Regions from separate parts of the Shewanella sp. NKUCC06_TVS genome, predicted to be linked through region 2. Evidence: predicted binding sites of a transcription regulator. Region 2 holds the regulator's gene; each other region holds the start of a gene.

Region 1 (7,413 bases), on a different contig from region 2:
ATATAGATGTGACCAGCTGAGAGTAAACTAGTTGAACTTCATCCACTTCACAGTAAACTGCTGATTGGTTTTATTGACTAGGAAGTTGCAATGAGTATTTGGTTTAGAGCTGTAACGTTAGAGGATTGCGCGCGTTTAGACGCCGGTATGGGTGGCAAAGGCACCTTGATGCAGACTTTAGGAATTGAGATCAGTGAGATTGGCGACGATTACATGAAGGCCACTATGCCAGCCAGTCCGGCGGTGCATAACCCTTTGGGCATAGTGCATGGTGGCGCGAATGTCGCGCTTGCTGAAACCGTTGCTAGCTATGCGGCAAATTTCGCGGTGGATTTTGAGCAGTACTATTGTGTCGGTCAAGAAATTAACGCTAACCACTTACGGGCTTCCCGTAATGGGGTATTAACCGCCACGGCTAAGCCTATCCACTTAGGGAAGCGCAGCTCTGTATGGGAGATTTTAATCCACAACAGTGCGGGTGAACTGACTTGTATTTCACGGATGACGGCGGCTGTCGTTAAACGCTAAATGCAATGAGCCAGCTTATTACCTGTGGTGTGATTGGCGTATCAATCGTTTGATTTAAATAATATATAGATAAGGATTGGATATGGATAACGCTACAATTTGGGAATGGGTTGGTTATTTAGCTTCAGTGGTCGTTGCAATATCACTGATGATGTCAAACATTAAGAAACTGCGCTGGTGGAATCTCATTGGTGCGGCTTTATTTGTGGCCTACGGTGTGGCAATTGGGGCTTATCCTGTTGCCTTAGTTAACTTTTTTATCGTGCTGATTGACACTTATTACTTGGTTAAGCTTTATCGTGAAGCCGACTTATCCAGCAGTTAATGGCAGTGTATCAGCTTAACTCCGCTTTCTCGCACCGCACTTCGCTCCATTGTCCTGAGCAGCTATTTGGTTTTTCAACAGCATCTTAAGTGATGTGAGCGGACCATTGGCTGTGAGTCCGTGTAATTCATTAACTGTCTTGCCAAATCCATTCTTAATCTTTTTTTTAGATTATGAAAATCTAGTTTAATCGCTTTATTCTAAAGTGGTAATTCTCTATTCTTGCTCCATCGACAACACGTCGCAGCCAAGGAGATAAACCATGGCCACCATTTACGATTTAATTGAAACCTGGTTAACCAGCAATCAAGACTAAGGAGCAGGGCATGAGTCAACAACATCAAACAAGTCAGTACTTAACGAGCCAAAACGGTGCCCCAGTGGCCGATGATCAAAACTCACTGTCGGCGGGTGAACGTGGTCCTTTGCTATTACAAGATTGGCATTTAATTGAAAAGTTAGCCCATTTCAACCGTGAGCGTATTCCTGAACGTATCGTGCATGCCAAAGGTACAGGGGTTTACGGCACATTTACGCTGACTAAAGATTTAAGCGATTACACCATTGCTGACCATTTCAATGGTGTTGGTAAGCAAACCGAAACCTTTATTCGTTTCTCAACCGTAGGTGGAGAAATGGGTTCTGCCGACGCAGAGCGCGATCCACGTGGCTTTGGTTTACGTTTTTATACTGCCCGTGGTAATCACGATATCGTGGGTAACAATACGCCGACCTTTTTCTTGCGAGATGGGATTAAGTTTCCAGACTTTATTCATACGCAAAAGCGTAATCCTAAGACAAACTTAAAAGATCCGCAGGCTATGTGGGACTTTTGGTCATTGAATCCTGAAGCTATGCATCAAGTAACCATTTTGATGTCGGATCGTGGTATTCCGGCGAACTACCGTCAAATGCATGGTTATGGTTCACACACTTTCTCGCTGTGGAATGCCAAGGGCGAGCGTTTCTGGGTGAAGTTCCACTTTAAATCGCAGCAAGGCGTGGTCAACTTAACTAATGAACAGGCTGATAAATTAAAAGGGATTGATCCCGATTCATCACAGCGCGATATGGTGGTTGCTATTACTGATGGAAACTTCCCGCGTTGGACGGTTAATGTGCAGATTATGCCTGAGGCAGATGCCAATACTTACCATATCAATCCATTTGATTTAACTAAGGTTTGGCCGCATAGCGACTATCCATTACTTGAGATTGGTGTATTAGAACTGAATCGTCTGCCACAAAACTACTTTGCTGAAGTTGAGCAAGTGGCATTGGCACCTAGTAATTTGGTCCCAGGCGTCGGGGCTTCACCAGACAAGATGTTACAAGCGCGTTTATTTGCCTACGCCGATGCGCAGCGTTACCGCATTGGTGCTAACTACAACCAATTGCCAGTGAATTGCCCGCATGCCGCTAAGGCAAATCACCATCAACGTGCAGGTGCGATGGCGGGTACACAATGTCCTTATCATGGCAGTCAAACTGGTGGCGACGCTTCGGCAAACTATGGCCCGAACAGCACTGCTGATGCCTTGGTTGAGCCAGTAAACTTTAGCGAACCACCATTGCGTTTAGAAGGTGAAGCGGCGCGTTACAGTCGTTATAACCAAGACGATTATACCCAAGCGGGTAATTTGTATCGCATCTTCTCTGAAGCTGAGAAAGCGCGCCTAGTGGCAACAATTTCGGGTTCATTAAGTCAAGCGAGTTTAGATGTGCAGCAACGTATGGTGGCGCATTTTACTCAAGCCGATGCGGATTACGGACAACGTATTAAACTGGCATTAGGTCTTTAAACTATTGCTGTTGCGAATGTTTGAATAATAGTAGAAACGATAAAACTGAGTAGAAAGCCTCTACTCAGTTTTTATTATCAGCGACAATAATATTAACATTCTCGTTAATGTGCTCTTAGGCCGCGATGAGTGCCGCGTTAGGGCTATTTAGCTGCTTTAACAATCCAAATGCTTGCTGCATTTTATCCTCGGTTACGATAAATCCTATAAATGTTTCATCCACGTCGAATGCTTTAATACTGCTTCCTTGAGCATCAATATCGACTTGCCAGCGATGGACGCCATTCACTGTTATACCGCTGAGTTGCATAGGTAACAGTGGCGTTTTCACTTTAATGAGCATGGCGGGAAAATTCACTGCTGTCGGTTGGTTCAGTAATGTGTTCGCCAGCGCATTGGCGCTCAGTAACGCAGGTTGCAAATAGGCCCTATTTTGGCCGTTGATTTGGGCGCAATCACCTAGCGCATAAATATGGGCATCGTTGGTTTGTAAGTATTCGTTAACGACGATACCTTTATTGACCTCTAGCCCCGCATGCTGGGCAAGTTGGCTGTTAGGGAGAAGTCCCGCTGCACAGATAACCGCATCACAAATAAACCGCTGGTCATTATCTAGGCACACAGAGATACTGCCATCTTGGTGTTGCAGTTGGCTGACTCGGGTTTGCAATTGCACTGTGACGTTATGCTGCGTTAGTACAGCGGTCAGTTTGTGGCTTAACATTTCGGGTAGCATATTCGGCATTAAGCTCGCTTGTGGATCGACCAAAAATACTTGCTTACCTGCAGTTGCTAAGTCCATTGCCAGTTCAACTCCGACCAAACCAGCACCGATAACCAGTACTCTCCTCGCACCATGGATGTCTGCTTCGCAGGCCTGATACTCCATTAAGCTGTTAACTGTATGGATGATATCGACGCCATCCCCCTCTATAGGTGGAATAAAGGGCCGTGCACCTGTGGCAAGCACTAATTTTTTGTACGCAATTTCGCGTCCTTGATGGCAACATACTACCTGACGAACTTTATCTATTTTTATGACTTCACAGTGATTTATCACATCAATTTGTTGCTCATGTGCAAATTCAGTCGCGGTCAATTTTATGAGGTCTGACGCCATTTTTTTAAGGCTAAACACATGGCTTAAATCTGGTTTATGGTATTCGTCACCAGAGTCGGCTGTGATAACTGTAATCGGTTGTTCGCGGTTTAAACGTCGCAGTGTTTTGACTAGCTGATATGCCGCGAATCCACTGCCGATAATGACGATTGGCTTAGGCATTAGTCACCTCATTTTTTATGACAGCGAAAACGCTTTTACCTAGGCCACATTCGGGACAGAGGAAGTCTTCGGCCACTTGAGTCCAAGGTGTGCCAGCAATGATATCTTGATTAGGTTCTCCTTTTTCAGGGTCGTAAACCCATTGGCAAACGGTGCAAATCATTGATTGTGTATCATTTAATTCGCACGCTTTTGTTGCAATCGGTGCAGTCATAGGGACGTTATTAGTAGCAGTATTTTCAGCTGTTTGACTGGCTGTGGTGGCTTGGCTAGGTTTTGACATGACTTGATTAATGATAGAGCGACTATTCGCGCTATCGAGGGGCCGCAATGCCCATTCTCGCGCGATTCTCTGGCCGTGCTGACGGCATTCTTGCATCGCATCTCGATCGGGACGCCATTTGACTTTTAATCCCACTGAGGTTTCAAAACCAGCATCCATCAAACGAGTGTGAATTCTATCGACTGCGCCGCCATTCCAGCCATAACTACCAAAAGCTGCCGCCTTTTTATTGCGAAAACGCAGGCCCGTGATTTCTTCAAGCATGGCAGCAATTTTAGGCATCATCACATTATTCATGGTGGATGAGCCGACTAAAATACCTTTTGACCTAAATGCCTGTGCAAGGATTTCGTTTTTATCATGACGTGAGACGTTATACACTTTTACCGCTACATTGGGGTCAACATCATGGATACCTTGAGCAATACCGTCGGCCATCATGCGAGTATTATTGGACATAGAGTCGTAGAAAATAGTGATACGGTCTTCTTGATAAGCGTCGGCCCAAGCTAAATATTGGTGAATAATTTGGGCTGGATTATCACGCCACACAATGCCGTGTGAAGTTGCGATCATATCTACAGGTAAATTAAAGCTTAATACTTCGTGAATTTTAGCCGTCACTAGGCTGCTAAAGGGCGTTAAAATGTTTGAGTAGTACCGTAGGCATTGCTCCATTAATTCATTTTGATCAACCTCATCATTGAATAAATGTTCGTCGCAATAGTGTTGGCCAAAGGCATCGTTACTGAATAAAACCGCATCTTCGGAGAGGTATGTCATCATGCTATCTGGCCAATGCAACATAGGTGCTTCGATAAATATCAGTTGCTTACCATTGCCTATCGCTAAACTATCCCCTGTCTTTACGGTAATGAAATTCCATTCTGGGTGGTGGTGATGTCCTACAATGGAGTCAACCGCATTTTCACTGCAGTAAATTGGAGTGTTAGGAATTTTGGCCATTAATGCAGTCAGGGCGCCTGAGTGGTCTTCCTCTGCATGGTTCATCACAATATAGTCTATGTCGGTTAAATTAATTTCAGCTTCAAGATTTTGTAAGAATTGCTGGCTAAACCGATGATCAACTGTATCAATTAACACGGTTTTTTCTTCACGGATAAGGTAGCTATTGTAGCTTGTGCCTTTAGTTATCTTGTACTCAGTACCATGAAAATCTTGCACTTCCCAATCGCGTTGGCCCACCCAGTGGATATTGTTTTTTACATGAATAGTCATAAATACACCTGTGATAATTAATAATGAATGCGCTACGTAAATCTTGCTTATTTAGTTAAATCTCTTATTGCACTCACTATGCCAACATTCTAATGCATTGATTTTTATTGGTATTAACGTGTTTCAACATTTAAAATTACTTGATGGTGTCATAATGACAATTTGATATTGGTCAAATTGACATTACACTGTTGTCAATATGACTTTATTTGACTGTGGATGTGCTATGAGTGCCCATGCTGATTTAACTCAGTTAGCCTTAGATTTAACTGTCGGCGTGTCGACGCAAGACAGATTTGAGCGTTTGTTGGCAGTGGTCAGGCGGCGTGTCAATTGTGATGCTGCGGCATTATTGGCATTTCGGGAGCAGCAATTTGTCCCCTTGGCGATAGATGGGCTCTTTGCCGAAGTGTTAGGGCGGCGCTTTCAAATTAGTGAACATCCGAGATTAGAGGCTATCGCCCGTGCTGGCGATGTGGTTCGTTTCCCAGCCGACAGTGAACTTCCCGATCCGTATGATGGTTTAATTCCACATCATAGTGCGAACTTACATGTACATGCTTGCATTGGTTTACCACTAATCGCGAACGATCGCTTAATTGGGGCGCTCACCATTGATGGTTTCAACCCTCATCAGTTTGATGGTTTTAGTGACAGCGAGTTGCGTGTGATCAGCGCACTGGCCGCAGCCAGTCTTAATACTGCGTTATTGATGCAACAGCTAGAATCCCAAGTTGTTGAAGTTTCCAATGGCACTGAGGTGCTCAATCGTCCTGCTAGTCAGCAGGAGATCATAGGGCAATCCACACAGATCCAATCGCTAAAGCAGCAGATAAGTGCCGTGGCAGGCACTGACTTATCGGTATTAATTACTGGCGAAACTGGCGTGGGTAAGGAGTTAGTGGCCGCGGCGATACATAATCAATCGACCAGAGCCGATAAATCACTTATCTATTTGAACTGCGCTGCATTGCCGGAGTCCGTCGCCGAAAGCGAGTTATTTGGACATGTAAAAGGGGCATTTACGGGGGCAATCAGTCATAGGCAAGGCAAGTTTGAACTCGCTGACAAGGGGACCTTGTTTTTAGATGAAATCGGGGAGCTTCCCTTGGGGCTGCAAGCTAAGTTATTGAGGGTTTTACAATACGGTGAATTACAGCGAGTGGGCAGTGATAAGAGCCTAAAAGTTAATACTCGGATTATTGCCGCCACTAATCGAATTTTGCACCAAGAGGCAACGGAAGGGCGCTTTCGTTTCGATCTTTACCATAGGTTGAGCGTATTTCCTATCCACGTAGCACCATTAAGAGAGCGTGGGCAAGATATTGTTATGCTGACAGGTTTTTTTCTTGAACGTTGTAAAGCGAAGTTAGGACTCACCCATATCAATATCACACCCGCAGCGCAGCAGTTATTAGAGCAATACACATGGCCGGGTAATGTGCGTGAGCTAGAGCATGCGATACACAGGGCTGCGGTGTTGGCGAAAGCCGAGCTAAAAACGGCTTATATCAGCTTAAGTGATAAACATTTTCAGCTCGATTCTTTGATGAATCAAGCACACAGAACAGTCGACGAAGATAGACCATCAGATGCCGCAACGCCAGCCAGTGAATTAGCATTTAGGTCTGAGTCGGCCTGTCGTGAGGGACAATCGCAAGATAATTCCAGTGTTATGCTGGGGCTTAAGGCTGCGACTGAGAGATATCAGCGTCAACTTATTCGTCAAGTTTTAGCCGCGAATCAACAAAATTGGGCTGCGTGTGCAAGAATATTGCAAATCGATACAGGTAATTTGCACCGACTTGCAAAACGGTTAGGTTTAAAAGAATAAAATATTGCGTGAAGAGATTTTATTCTGCAGCAAAACCCCAGCCTCGATTCTTAGAAGAACAGTGTTGCTACGCCTAAGAGTGCGAACAATACGGCGCAGCCACGGTGTATCCACAACATA
Region 2 (7,413 bases):
GTATCTTCGAGCAAGAGCGACCGCGGTAAAGGTGCCTTAATTGGTGCTGCATCGGGCGCTGCCGTCGGTGGTGGTATTGGTTATTACATGGATGTGCAAGAGACCAAATTACGCCAACAATTAGCCTCAACGGGCGTGAGTGTGACCCGTAACGGCGATAACATCATTTTGAATATGCCTAATGAAGTGACCTTCGGCGTAGATCAAACCGAGTTAAGCGACGGTGCTAAACGCGTGCTGAATTCAGTGGCGGTTGTGGCCAAGGAATACAGCAAAACGCAGCTCAACATATTAGGTTATACCGACAGCAGTGGTTCAGACTCTTACAATTTACGTCTGTCACAGGTCCGTGCTAGCGAAGTGGGTAATTACTTGATGAGTAAAGGCGTTGCCTCTGCCCGTGTAAAATCAAAAGGTATGGGTGAAGCGAGTCCTATTGCATCAAATGCCAATGCAAATGGCCGAGCACAAAACCGCCGCGTTGAGATCGTACTAATACCAACGGGTAAATAGTCTGGTCTAAGCACAAAGTTCTCGCTGAAAAAGTCGCCTGGGGCGACTTTTTTGTTTTCAGTGGTGGGCTAATTGAGTGATTAGCTTGCCGTGCTTCAATTAGACAATTTGTCCTTTATGAAGCGCACCTTGAGTGACCTGCAGCACAAACATATCACTGCTCATTACCTTGGGATGACTTCAGCTTGATCCCTTTATCGATTTCACGTTCTGTATGGGGATAAGTCACAAGAATGACTTTTAGTGCCTAAAGGAGAATATGACTATGATAAGCAAAAATGTGTTAGTAGCCTTGAGTTTAAGTCCTGTCATCATGGTGACAGCTGTACAAGGAGTGCCGATGAAAGCCGAACTGACCACAGAAGTCGCGCCGATAGAACTGCGCGCCGCAGGCAGTTTAAAGGCTGCGATGAGTGATATTATTGCTGCATATCAAGCACAGTCGCAAATGAGTGTTGTAGCGCAATATGCGCCCTCAGGTTTATTGTTAAAACGCATTCAAGAGGGCGAGAAAGTCGATATCTTTGCCTCGGCGAATATGAAACATCCACAGGCATTAGTGGATTCAGGTCAGGGCGAAGCGGTGCAAATGTTTGCCCGTAATCAACTCTGCGCTGTTGCTCAAGACACAGTTCAGGTGACGAGTGCGACGTTACTCGATACCTTGTTAGATCCTAAGATTAAAGTCGGCACCTCAACCCCGAAAGCCGACCCCGCGGGTGATTATGCCTGGGCCGTTTTTGCTAAGGCCGAAGCGGTAAAACCCAATGCGAAAGCCGCGTTAGAGACCAAGGCATTACAACTGACGGGCGGTCCTGAGAGTGTTAAACCGCCTAAAGATCGCAATCCCTATGGCTGGGTGATGGAAAACAAGCAAGCGGATATCTTTTTAACCTATTGCACTAATGCTGTGCTGGCTAAAAAAGAAGTGCCGAGTTTACAAATCATCGACTTACCGCAGGAACTTGCCGTGGGTGCCGACTATGGTTTACTGGTTTTACAAGGCGCTAATACTGCCGCTAAGCCGTTAGCTGAGTTTATTCTATCGACAAAAGGTCAAGCGATTCTGAGCCGTTATGGTTTTCAACCTCCGGCAAAATAGCCTTTTTTAGCTTTCCAGCGGGATAAAAAACGGCACCTTTGGAGTGCCGTTCTGTGGTTAGCTCAAACTGTTAAAGCGTTAGTTCATCAGGTAGAGCGTCGCTAAACCGAGGAAGGCGAACAGGCCAACCACGTCAGTGACTGTGGTGAGCACCATACCGCCAGCGAGGGCAGGATCGATTTTAAGTCGTTTTAAAATCAATGGAATACTCGCACCTGCAAGCCCTGCTACTGTCATGTTGATCAGCATGGCGCTACCAATTAAGCCTGCCAGTGCCATATCATCCTTCCATAGCCACACGGCGACAAAGACTAAAATCGACCACATCAAGCCATTGAGAAAACCAATCGATAGCTCTTTACCGATAAGCCAGCGGGCGTTGCTTTGGCCGATATGGCCTAAAGCAATACCACGGATCACGAGCGCTAAGGTCTGATTACCGGCAACACCGCCCATGCTAGGGACAATCGTCATTAGGATGGCGATAGTGGCAAATTGCTCAATAGTGCCTTCAAACATATTGCTGACCGACGAGGCGAGCAGGGCGGCGAATAAGTTAATCGTGAGCCAGAGCGAGCGACGTAGGGTACTTTTTAGCACAGGACCAAAGGTATCTTCATCTCCGTCCATCCCCGCCATACCCATCATGGAATGTTCAGCATCTTCGCGGATAACATCGACTACGTCATCGATTGTGATACGCCCGAGCAGCTTACCATCACAGTCGACGACAGGTGCCGATACCCAGTCATTGCGTTCGAATTTCTGCGCGACTTCGCTGTCGGACATGCTCACCGGAATACTTTGAATATTGGGATCCATGATATTGCGAATTGTGGTGCTTGGCGCGCAAGTCAGCAGATCTGCCAGCCTAACACCGCCAAGGACTTTGTCCTGTTTGTCGACTACATATAAGGTATCTGTGGTGTCAGGTAGGTTGCCCCTTTGCCGAAGATAGCGCAGCACCACATCGATATTCACATCGGGTCTTAAGGTGACTGTATCTGTATTCATCAAGCTGCCGGCGGTCTCATCTGGATAAGATAGGGCTTGTTCTACCCTCAAGCGATTTTGCTCCGTCATCGACTGCAACACCTGTTTGTAAACGGCGTCGGGCAGACTACGCAGAATATAGGCGAGATCGTCGGTGTCCATGCTTGCTGTCGCTTTCGCGACTCGCTCAGGGCTCATGCTGCGGATCAGTGGGTCTTTGAGTTCTTCACTCAACTCATCGAGTATGTCGCCTATTTGTTCCTGATCGATGAGCTGCCACAGTACTTGTCTGGCACTTGGCGGTGATGATTCTAAGATCAGCGCGATATCTGAGGCGGCCATTTTTTGCAGCATATTGCGCACGTGTACGAACATGCCGCTGCTAAGCGCTTGGTTTAACTGGTCAAGACTATGTCCGGTGTGATCGTTTTCTGCATTATCTACGGGCATTTGTCCTCCATTGTGCGGCAAATTGGTTTGAGATCTTGGTGTTGGGCTATGATTTAGCGGTGACTAAGCGTCAGTCGATGACACAGATTAAGGCGGCTAAGGTAAGGCCAGCGCAATGACCGCTAGTGTAATCGCCAGTAGCTTGTATCGTTGAGCGACAAATGTTTTGCCATGTCTGAATGGCAAGTTTTTTAAACTAGACATGAAGTGAATCTAACTATGAAGTGCTTAGTGTGAAGTGAAACTAACAGGCTTCGTCAAACTTAGCGTCGATTAAGGCACAAATGGCATCGAGAGCCGGCTCTGCATCTGGGCCTTCGGCGATAAGCTTGATGGTCTTACCCATGCCAGTTTCAAGCATTAGTAATCCAAGTACACTGGCGGCCGATGCTTGTTTATCGCCTTGGATTAAGGTGATGGTCGCATCAAACTCGGAAGCCAGTACCACCAACTTAGTGGCGGCACGGGCATGTAAACCGAGCTTATTACAGATGGTTATCTGACGTTCAAGCTTTGGCATTATTGAGCTCTCGATGACGGGCATAAACTTTATGTTTACCGTTACTAAAGCGTTTTGCCAATTGCTCTGCGACGTAAACCGATCTGTGCTGTCCACCTGTGCAGCCAATGGCCACAGTTAAATAACTGCGATTGTTACGCTCGAGGTGTGGCAGCCAAGTCTCCAGTAAATTTTCGATTTGCCAGATGAACTTATTGACCAGTGGTTGGCGATTTAAGAACTCAGCTACGGGTTCATCTAAGCCAGTCAATGGCCGCAGCGCCAGCTCCCAGTGGGGATTGGGCAGGAAGCGCACATCGAACATAAAGTCGGCTTCGGTGGGCATTCCGTGCTTAAAGCCAAAGGACTCGAAGTTGATCACGAGTTCTTTATCGACACTACCAAGGAGAATTTGTCTGACTTGGTCGCTTAAATCATAGATATTCAGATTCGACGTATCTATGTAGTGATCGACCAGTTTTGACATAGGCTCGAGCAGTTTTCCCTCCAGCTTTATCGCTTCTTGCAAAGAGACTCGGCTCTTCGACAAAGGATGCAAACGGCGGGTTTCGCTGTAACGCTTAAGCAGAATTTTATCGCTGGAGTTAAGGAAGAAGCTCGTTAACTCAGTATCTGGAGGTAGGCTAGCGAGTTGTTTTACTAAGACCTTATCCTGCTCAGGCATGTTACGCACGTCGACACTGATGGCGACGAGATCGTTACTGCCTTTGAGTTGCTCAAGCAAACTGCCAATCAATGGCAAGGGAAGGTTATCGACACAATAATAGCCGAGATCTTCGAGTACCCTAAGGGCGACAGATTTGCCTGAGCCTGAGCGGCCCGACACTATGACCAGTTTCATCCAGTGATTACCTGATAGAGTTCCGTTTCATCATGCGTCTTGCGTAATTGCTTTAATATTTGCTTGTCGCTCAGCTTTTCGGCCATGCAAGACAAGGTACTTAAGTGCTGCTGACATTGGTCTGCAGGCACCAGTAGTGCAAATAAAATATCAACAGGTTGCTTATCGATAGCATCAAATGCTATCGGCTCTTCACACTTAATTAGTATGGCAATGGGCTGATCTATATCGGCTAGTCGACCATGTGGAATGGCGATGCCGTTACCTATACCTGTGCTCCCCATCTTTTCGCGCGCCACTAGGCTTTCGAATATCTCTTGAGATGAGAGGGTCGGGTACTGGGCAGCGACTAAGTCGCTGATGAGTTCCAGTACCTTTTTCTTGCTGCCCGGAGTGGCGCAGGTAGTGCACTCCGGCCGCAGTATGGTACAAAGTTCCATTATTAGTGTTTTGTTAACTTCTCTTTGTGTTTAATAACCTGACGGTCAAGCTTGTCAATCAGGGCGTCTATAGCGGCATACATGTCAGCATGCTCTGAAGTCGCAAAAACTTCACCACCTATGAGGTTTATTCTCGCTTCGGCAATCTGCTGCATTTTCTCAACATTGAGCACAACGTGCACATTATTGATCTGTTCGAAATGGCGTTCAAGTTTTGAAAACTTTTCTTCTACATATGCACGTAACGATTCGGTAATTTCGATATGGTGCCCACTTAGGTTTATTTGCATAGAAACGTCCTCCGATATCCACTGTAGGTTATAAACTTTTACGCTGATTAGAAGGTGGAATAAGCATAGCCTCTCGGTACTTCGCAATGGTTCTGCGGGCTACGTTGATCCCTTGTTCTGCCAGAAGTTGAGCCATCTTACTATCGCTTAATGGTTTTTTCTGGTTTTCCGCTGCCACCAGTTTCTTTATAAAGGCTCTGATTGCTGTGGATGAGCACTCACCACCATCGTCAGTACCGACGTGGCTAGAGAAGAAGTATTTTAGTTCAAAAAGTCCCTTAGGGGTATGCATGTATTTTTGAGTTGTGACCCGTGAGATGGTGGACTCATGCATTTCTACCGCTTCGGCAATATCGTTAAGCACCATAGGCTTCATGGCTTCTTCACCGTACTCAAAGAAACCCTGCTGATATTGCACTATGCAATTAGCAACTTTAAGCAAAGTATCGTTACGGCTTTCTAAGCTCTTAATAAACCATTTAGCCTCTTGCAGATGGCCGCGAATAAATTGGCTATCGGCTTGGTTTTTGGTACTGCGTGCCATAGAAGCATAATGTTGATTTACATTGATTTTTGGCATGCAGTCAGGATTAAGCTCAACAACCCAGCGGCCATTTTTCTTCGACACAGACACATCTGGGATAACGTATTCGTCATTATTGGGCGTGATCAACAAACCTGGGCGAGGATTGAGGGTTTGGATAAGTGCTATACCATCCCTTAATTCATCTTCTTTTAATTTAGTTTTACGCATCAATAACCTAAAATCACGGGCGGCGATCAGATCTAAATGATCTTTGATCAGCATACGGGCGTTTTCTAGGTTGGGAGTATCAGCGGCGAAATGCGACAGTTGGATCAACAGGCATTCACTTAAATCGCGGGCGGCAACGCCTATGGGATCAAAATGCTGAATGCGCTTGAGTACGGCTTCGACTTCGTCAAGCTCAACTTCAGGATTGCCCATGGCTTCGAGAATTTCTTCAGTGCTTTGGGTGAGATAGCCCTGATCGTCGATGGCATCAATAATGGCGGTGGCAATGGCTAAATCGGTTTCAGAAAACGGCGTGAGGTTTTTTTGCCATTCTAAGTGTTCGTACAAACCTTCACTGGTCTCGCCTTGGAAGGGCATATCGTCTTCACGACTGCCGCCGGGGCCTGAGTTTGGGGAGGCGGTAAACACTTCATCCCATGTGGTGTCCATGGGGAGCTCATCGGGCATGGATTCTTTGGTTAGCGACTCTGCCGTGTCTATGGTGGAGCTGTCTTTTTCTGGTGGCAGAGTGCTAGATTCACTGAAGTCCGTATCGGATAGCGTTTGGTTTACAGGGGTTTTAGTGGCGTCGAATTGATCCTCTTCCAGCTCGAGAAGGGGATTAGAATCTAATGCTTGCTGGATCTCTTGCTGCAGTTCTAATGACGACAGTTGCAACAGACGTATGGCCTGTTGTAATTGTGGCGTCATGGTTAACTGTTGACCCAGTTTGAGCTGGAGTGACGCTTTCATGTTACCGCTGATCCCTACGTTATTATTGTTGGAGGAGGTCGCTTATTATCATTTTGAGTGAAGCCCAATGGCGGTATAAATTGTCTCCATAGGCTTCGCTCGAGTAACTATAGCCTGAATTGTTCACCTAAGTACACAGCCCTAACTTGCTGATTGTCTAAGATCTCTGCTGGAGTTCCTTCGGCAATCAGGTTTCCGTGACTCACAATATAAGCATGTTCACATACATCTAATGTCTCGCGGACATTATGGTCTGTGATCAGTACGCCAAGGCCGCGACTTTTGAGTTGTTCGATAATCTTCTTGATGTCGATAACCGAAATAGGATCGACGCCGGCAAACGGTTCATCGAGCAAAATGAACTTAGGATTAGCGGCTAAAGCCCGCGCAATTTCGACGCGACGACGTTCGCCACCCGACAATGACATGCCTTGGCTGTCACGGATGTGGGTGATATGAAACTCTTCGAGCAGATGTTCTAGTTCTTCTTCTCGTTCTTCGTTTTTAAGTTCTTTACGAGTTTGCAGTACGGCCATGATGTTGTCATGAACAGTTAGCTTACGAAAGATACTGGCTTCCTGCGGTAAGTAACCTATGCCTTTGCGGGCACGCAGATGCATAGGATCTGCGGTTAAATCATCATCGTCGATAAAGATATGTCCCTTATCGCTCTTCACTAGCCCGACAACCATGTAAAAAGTCGTGGTTTTACCTGCACCGTTTGGACCGAGTAGGCCAACGACTTGACCGGTTTTTA
Region 3 (7,413 bases), on a different contig from region 2:
AACTCGCGGTCACTAAACCATCTTCGCCGATTTCAACGTTAGTTAAGCGACCTACAGTCGTACCATCTTGCGTCAACTCAGTTGCACCAAAAGGAGCCGCATATTGCGTTGGGGCATTAAACTTCACAGTCAACTCTTGAGTACCATCGGCACCTGGCCCTAAAACACCCGCACCACTGACGCCCAAAGCCTCAGTCTTGACTATAGCAGGATCACTACCAGTGTAGACACCAACAGAATTGAACTTGAGTACAGAGCCTTTCCAACCACCAGCAGTTTGAGCCGTGCCCGTTGCATCAGGTGTGCCATCGCCGGTGGTATCTGTTTGATAAGTACCAGCAGGACCGGCTAGATCTACTTGCTTTCCATCAACAGCATAGTAAGCCACCCAATTGTTCTCACCATTGTACGAACCATCTTTGGGCTTAACAAAATAAGTGGTCATAATATGTGGCTCACCGAGTGAGTCATAAATTGTCATTGATGTAACGTTATTGTAGGTTTTTGCATCTAGAGGATCGAATGCCGCGGGGTCGAGTGCACTTTCCTTAGCATTTAAGTTCATTTGTAAAGTAACATTCTCAGTCTTTACAGGGCTACCCGCAGTGTCTGGTATTTGTACCGGCTTAGCCGTCGTTAAACTCACTGATGTTGAGTTCCCATCTTTATCCACTGGGAAAGTTTGCAAATAATTACCAGCAGAATCAACCATGTAATTATTTTTATCTACCTTAAATGCTCCAGCACGGGTAAACGAGTGGTCTAATGTACCCAGTTCAGAAGCAGTAACGAAAAAGCCACCCCCTTTAATCGCCATATCAAGGGAGTTATTCGTCAACTGTAAGCTACCTTGATGGAATTGCTGTGCCACTTGGCTCGTCGCAACACCACCACCGACAGCAGTTTTAGCATTTGAAAAAATAGAATTAGCGTAAACATCCGCAAATTCAGCACGGGACTCTTTAAAGCCAATGGTGTTCGCATTAGCAATGTTATTCGCCGTAGTGTTTAAATCTTTCTGCGCAGCAGAAATGCCACTCAATGCAATGTTAAACGACATAATTCACCTCTACACTTGACTCAATTCATTTATGAGCGATTTACGCCCAATTCGGATGCTGCAAAAATTCTTTTATACAAGCTTAGGTTTCAGACACAGCTAACACATCGGTTAACTTGATGCCCATACCGCCTCTCAAGTTAAGAATCGCGCCAGTACTGGCAGTACCGAGAGAAACGCTGGTCACATGAGCATAGGTCGAGACTGGCAATTCTTGGGATTTCCCATCCACTAAACCACTCGCCTTGATCGTATAGTTACCTGCGGTTACAGGTTTTCCATCTTTATCGAGGCCATCCCAGTTAACATCGACATTGCCCCCCTTACTGCCATCAACTTTAAAGGTGGTCACAACTTGGCCTTTCTCATCCTCAACACGTACAGTAACTTCAGGAATTTTAGCTGGCGTGCTAATCACACCTTTTATTGTTGGGCTTTCAGCTGAAATGTTACCTGTATCAGTTGGGATCAATACCTTGCGACCAACAAGTCCTGATGCCTGTAATGCTTGGCTTGATGTCATAACACCGTTTAAATTAACGATTTCCTTATTCAACTTAGTAATACCATCAACCGTCGAGAATGATGCCATCTGCGCAATCATTTGGTCGTTGTCGACGGGCTTAAAGGGATCTTGCATCGATAACTGTTGGCTTAATAACGAGAAAAAGTCATCTTGAGTTAACTGCTGGCTTTTTGCTTCCGGTACTATTGAATCTTTTGGCAAACGTATGCCATCAAGAAACGGATTACCCGTTGAGCTGGTTGATGAATTCGTCGTAACGGCATTTGGCTGACTCTTATTTTGAGCCGTCTGCGCCGACGCTTGGTTAATTTGATTAATGAGGCTCACAGCTTACCTCCTAAGTAACACATGTTATTTACCCATCCCAAGTGTTTGTTGCAGCATAGACTTAGCTGCTTCAGCGACTTGAACATTCATTTGATATGAGCGCGAAGCAGAAATCATATCTGCCATTTCTTCCATGACATTAACATTCGGTTTATAAATAAAGCCGTCCGCATCCGCCATTGGATGATCGGGCGAATATTCTTTCAGTAGTGGTTTATCACTTTCTACAATGCCTTTTACCGCAACGCCTTGAGAAGCTTGTTGCTGACTTTGGGCTTTAGCCATTTCGGCTTCAAAAATGGGATGACGGGAACGATAGGTCTTATCTACACTACTCGAGACGGAATCCGCGTTAGCTATGTTGCTCGCGGTGGTGTTTAGCCTGACCGATTGAGCAGACATTCCCGAGCCAGCAACATCAAATATGCTAAATAAACTCATGATTAATCCCCTCTCAACGCTTTCTTCATGCCACTAAACTTACTGTCTAAAAAACCTAGCGACATTTGATATTCAAGTGCATTTTGCATGAATGCCGATTGTTCCTGTTGTATATCAACAGTATTACCATCACCGGTATCGGGTTGATTTGGCACACGGAACTTAACAAATTGTCCAGTCAACTCCGCAAGCCCAAAATGCTTATCTGGCTCTTGCATTTCAAGACTATTTCGCTGCAGCTGTTGGCCTCGAGCGGCCTGCATTGCCGCAGAAAAATCAACATCGCGGGCTTTGTAATGTGGCGTATCTGCGTTAGCGATATTGCTTGAAATGACTTCAGCCCGCTGCGCTCTAATACCGAGAGTGTATTGATGCACACCCAGTGCATTATCAAAATTGATCGCCATAAAATTGCCTCCTCGTGTTCTCACGAAAACAAAGCAATTCATGTGCCAACATCAGGAAAATTTTGAGAATAACAACAAGGATGAACAAGTGATGAGTAAAAAATTACCGACAATTGTCGGTAATTTTCTTTAGAGCGGCTGAGTTAAGTCTTTTTCTGGTAATAAATGCCAGGGTTACAACGAACCATATCAAACTCGTCCGTTAAACCAGCGATAGATTCTGATGCGCCGAGAAATAAAATCCCTTTGGGATTGAGAGCGGCAGCGAATTGCCGCAAAATTTTTGCCTTTGCCTCTGGTGCAAAATAAATCAGCACATTGCGGCAAAAGATAATGTCGAACTTGCCAAGCAGACTATAACTCTCGAGTAAATTATGCGCTCTAAAGTTCACCAACCGCTTCACATTGTCCTTTAACTTCATATTGCCTGAAGGTAATGCATCAAAAAACTGACGCTTACGTTCTTCAGATAAACCACGCGCTAATGCCAAACTATCGTACTCGGCATTTTTGCAACGTTCCAACATGGAAGGAGATAAATCCGTTGCTTGAATAGAAGCACTACCAGCCAAGGCACCAGGCTTCTTCTGTTGATACTCAAGAATAGTCATAGCCAATGAGTATGGCTCTTGGCCTGACGAGCAAGCCGCAGACCAAATTTTAAGCGGACGCCCCAGACGACTGTATTCAGGTAGTAGGACATTATTCAACAACTCAAATGGATAACGATCACGGAACCAAAGGGTTTCATTGGTCGTCATAGCATCGATCACTTCAGCTCTGAGCGCACGCTCAGTAGGCTTCATCGAATGCTTAACCACATCAGATAAGGATGGCAGGTTATATTTGCCCATCAAAGGAGCAAGACGACTGCGCACAAGATATTGCTTATTTTCACCCAGTACGATGCCGCTGTGTTGCTCTAAGAACAACCTAAATTGATTATATTCAGCCTCAGCGAGTGATTTATTTGGCACATTCACATCCTAAATCCTATAGCAAGCACCAAAATCAGTGCGAAACCATCATGTTATAAAGTCGAGATTATAGCGTAAAGCGTATCTAGGTACTAACCTACAGCAATTACAAACTTAAATGCTTATTCACAGCAGCGGCCAGTTCGTCAGGATTAAACTTAGCGATAAAGTCATTAGCCCCCACTTTTTGAACCATTGCCTGATTGAATACACCACTTAACGAAGTATGCAGTACCACTTTAATATGCTTAAGCTTAGGATCATCTCGGATTTCAGCAGTCAGGGTGTAGCCATCCATTTCAGGCATCTCAATATCAGAGATGATGAGGGGGATCTCATCGGCCACATTATCCATCTCTTTGGCGATTTCTTTAAGCTTGTCTAATGCTTCGCGACCATCTTTTGCGGTATCAATTTGTAAATTCAATGACTCAAGTGAACGAATAATTTGCTTACGCGCCACGGCAGAATCATCAATAACCATAATATGGTAATGCTGAGTTCTGTCGAGGGTCAGTTTTTCATTGGCTTCTTCACTGATAGCCGTTTTAACTGGTGAAATCTCATCTAAGATTTTTTCCACATCGAGAATTTCAACTAATTCACCTTCAATTTCAGTCACAGCTGTAAGATAAGAATAACGGCCAGCACCTTGCGGCGGAGGCATAATCGCTTCCCAATTCATGTTGATGATCCGCTCAACAGAACTGACCAAGAAGCCTTGAACACTGCGGTTATATTCAGAAATAATGATGAAACAGTTTTCAGTGCTTGCTAAAGGTTTTCCCCCTGTTGCCGCACTCAAATCAATCACTGAAATGGTTGTTCCACGAATATGAGCAACACCCTTCACATAAGGATTAAGTTTAGGCAAAGTGGTCAGTGGTGGACACTGCAGTACTTCTTTCACCTTAAACACGTTAATCCCAAACCGTTGACGACCGTTTAATTTAAAAAGCAGCAATTCTAAACGGTTTTGTCCAACGAGCTGGGTTCGTTTGTTGACTGAATCAAGAATACTCGACATAACTCTGCCTTGTTGTTCTGTTTATGTTCGGCCCTATAACTCAGTTGAGTATAGGCATATTAATTGCTTACGTCTTATCTATCGATAAACATAGTCGAAACTGAGTCAATCTTCTGACAGTGATGCAAATTATTATTACAGTAGTCAGCTTCGAACTTAATAAAAGTATAGGTGCATTCTGGCGTTACAAGCTAGTCTCTTCATTATGAAAGTAAATTTAGTCTGTTTTTTTAGTCTTTTCCCCCTCTTCATGCCCGCTTTAGCGAGTGCAGAGCCTATTGTCCCCACCGTATCGGCAATCTCAGAATTAGCTAAAGCGCTTATTTCAGAAAAAATATCCGTTCCAGAAAATGCCAAAGTAAATATTTCGCCACAGATGGTTGACGCAAGAATGCTGCCGTCACAATGTTCGTCTCCAATGAAAGTTGAACTGGCTAGCGATAGGGAAATTAGCCGTAATAACACCTTAAAAGTCAGCTGCGATACACAAGACTTAGCTTACCCTTGGCAAATCTATATCTCGGTTCGGGTGGATATCTTATTCCCCGTTGTTGTCTCAACCGAAATCTTAGCACCAGGCGAACTCATCTCTCCTAGTCAAGTAGAAGTCCGTTACATTGAACAAAATAGCTTGAGAGGTGCCGAATTCGATGACCCGAGTAAATTGGCTGGCGTGCGAGTAAAACGACGAGTAGCAAAAGATAATCCCATATTAAGCAACAACTTATGCTTCGTTTGTAAAAATGATTCGGTATCTATCTACGTTCGTTCTGGCTCATTCGAGCTCAAAACAGTGGGCGAAGCCCTACAAGATGGCAATAAAGGTGATCGGATCAGAGTCAAAAATAGCAGTTCAAACAAAGAACTAGATGCTATAGTCACAGGCATTGGCGAAGTTGAAGTAAGAATGTAAAATAATCTAAAGCTTTTTTGTAAGCTGCCGATACCCCAGTTAAGAAATCCCGTACACACGACGCTGGAGCCTAAAATGGCAATTGATATTAGCAAACTCAACACTGCAACGACTGCGCAAGTTCGTTCAGGTGCAACGAAAACGAGCAGCGATCAATCTGCTCAAGTTGCTACAAAATCGACAACACCACAAAGAAGCGACTCTGTGGTCATTACGGCCCAGGCACAACAACTTCAAGGAGCTCAGACTAAAATGGCTAGCCTTCCTGAAGTTGATCAAAAGAAAGTAGCAGAAATCAAACAAGCTATTGCCGAAGGTCGCTATAAAATTGACCCAGAAAAGTTGGCTGCCAATATTGCAAGTTTTGAAGCCGAACTTAATGACTTAAATAAAGAGTAACTATGACTGAAATAGCTAAACTGGTAGATCTACAACACGCCCATTTGGCTGTTCTTAAGCAAATCATACTCAAGGAAAAAGGCGCTTTGGTTGACCAAAACGCCGATTTACTGCTTTCCCTTGCTAACGAAAAATCGCAATGTCTGAAAGAACTAAAGACTAATGATGATATTCTGGCAAAACACAGTGATAAATCGCTACTCACTCAGCAAGTCGAACTCGTGCATAAAATGGCCGAGATCAAAGACGCATTGACTGAATGCAAAGAATTAAACGAACAAAATGCCAGTTTAATTGAGATGAATTTAGCGAGTTTAAATCGCTTTGCTCAAGCTTTACAAGCCAGTAGAAACGCCTCCAGCCTCACCTATAACGATAAAGGCAAGACCTCGACTATCTCAAGTTTAGGCAATGATTTAAAGGCCTAACAAGCGCATCACTCCCACTTAGCATTCCCTTTTCTAAGCTCTGATTAGATCTTAATGTCTTGTACAAAAAGAAAAGCCGCGTTAATACGCGGCTCAATACATGCTGTTGAACATACATTCAATAACGCTAGAAATACGTCACTTCCTTCACTCGTTGTGGACGGTTCTGTTGTTGATAAAGCGCCCAAACCTGTGAAAAATCAAGTTCTAACTCAGTCACATAATGCTCGCCTGCTGGATAACTCTTAACGACTCGTGCGCCGCGGATCACGCCAGAAACTGACGCTTTGACATTATCGTCCGTCAACATCCAATCACTAACACTGCTGTTTGCCGTTATTTTCTGCCCATAAACTTGTTCCGCTAATTCACGATAAGCCACAATTTTTGATGCCTGCATAGCCATCAACACTCTTTGTGATTGCTCTTTAGCCGGTTGAGTCGCTAAGGGCGCATATCCTATAGCCGTTAACTTAGGAAAACTCGGCGGCGGCACATCTTCCCATTGCACATATCTATCTTTAGCAGCGCAGCCAGTTAGCATTAGCCCCGTGATAAGTAATAAAAGGTAGTGTTTCATTTTCCATCTCCTAAGACACGTACTTCATTCATGCCCGGACTCGCCTGACGATATAAGATGCCATTTTGTGACACAATTTGCTCCGAAGGCTGCATGTAGTTTGCCAACTCTTTTTGAGTCACAAAAGTTTGAGATGCCGATACCACGCGATTGTTACTAATGTTCACAATCCGAGTATTGATCGCCATACCATTGGTTACTACGCTCATAGTCGAAACGACAAGATGCTCAACAGGAAGATCTTTCGACAATTTTTGCCAATCTCGCGTCAAAATAAAATCCCCGTCAGATGTGACTCTCAAGCCATCAGCTAAGTTTAAATCCACCA

Evidence for each region. The regulator sigma-54, encoded in region 2, starts transcription at its own class of promoters, with help from an activator protein. The targets are predictions, from matches to a motif close to GTTGGCACGNNNNTNGNNT.
Region 1: a site for sigma-54 is predicted at 5,527-5,545, ahead of norV (anaerobic nitric oxide reductase flavorubredoxin). Genes of this name have one in related genera too.
Region 3: a site for sigma-54 is predicted at 4,816-4,834, ahead of flgA (flagellar basal body P-ring formation chaperone FlgA). Genes of this name have one in related genera too.

Annotation. Positions count from the first base shown of each region.
Region 1 is NZ_JAHKQX010000002.1:137,966-145,378, reverse strand. It holds gene KO531_RS02730 (PaaI family thioesterase) at 91-528, shown strand; gene KO531_RS02725 (YgjV family protein) at 611-853, shown strand; gene katB (catalase KatB) at 1,180-2,655, shown strand; gene norW (NADH:flavorubredoxin reductase NorW) at 2,771-3,937, opposite strand; gene norV (anaerobic nitric oxide reductase flavorubredoxin) at 3,930-5,459, opposite strand; gene norR (nitric oxide reductase transcriptional regulator NorR) at 5,686-7,293, shown strand; gene KO531_RS02700 (TMEM165/GDT1 family protein) at 7,344-7,413, opposite strand, start outside.
Region 2 is NZ_JAHKQX010000004.1:77,675-85,087, reverse strand. It holds gene KO531_RS05810 (OmpA family protein) at 1-513, shown strand, start outside; gene KO531_RS05805 (molybdate ABC transporter substrate-binding protein) at 779-1,615, shown strand; gene mgtE (magnesium transporter) at 1,694-3,058, opposite strand; gene KO531_RS05795 (HPr family phosphocarrier protein) at 3,303-3,578, opposite strand; gene rapZ (RNase adapter RapZ) at 3,565-4,419, opposite strand; gene ptsN (PTS IIA-like nitrogen regulatory protein PtsN) at 4,416-4,859, opposite strand; gene hpf (ribosome hibernation promoting factor) at 4,862-5,149, opposite strand; gene KO531_RS05775 (RNA polymerase factor sigma-54) at 5,178-6,656, opposite strand; gene lptB (LPS export ABC transporter ATP-binding protein) at 6,764-7,413, opposite strand, start outside.
Region 3 is NZ_JAHKQX010000006.1:149,576-156,988, forward strand. It holds gene flgE (flagellar hook protein FlgE) at 1-1,060, opposite strand, end outside; gene flgD (flagellar hook assembly protein FlgD) at 1,143-1,913, opposite strand; gene flgC (flagellar basal body rod protein FlgC) at 1,938-2,354, opposite strand; gene flgB (flagellar basal body rod protein FlgB) at 2,357-2,761, opposite strand; gene KO531_RS08865 (protein-glutamate O-methyltransferase CheR) at 2,905-3,744, opposite strand; gene KO531_RS08870 (chemotaxis protein CheV) at 3,845-4,765, opposite strand; gene flgA (flagellar basal body P-ring formation chaperone FlgA) at 4,971-5,678, shown strand; gene flgM (flagellar biosynthesis anti-sigma factor FlgM) at 5,754-6,077, shown strand; gene KO531_RS08885 (flagellar protein FlgN) at 6,080-6,505, shown strand; gene KO531_RS08890 (LPP20 family lipoprotein) at 6,633-7,085, opposite strand; gene KO531_RS08895 (FlgO family outer membrane protein) at 7,082-7,413, opposite strand, start outside.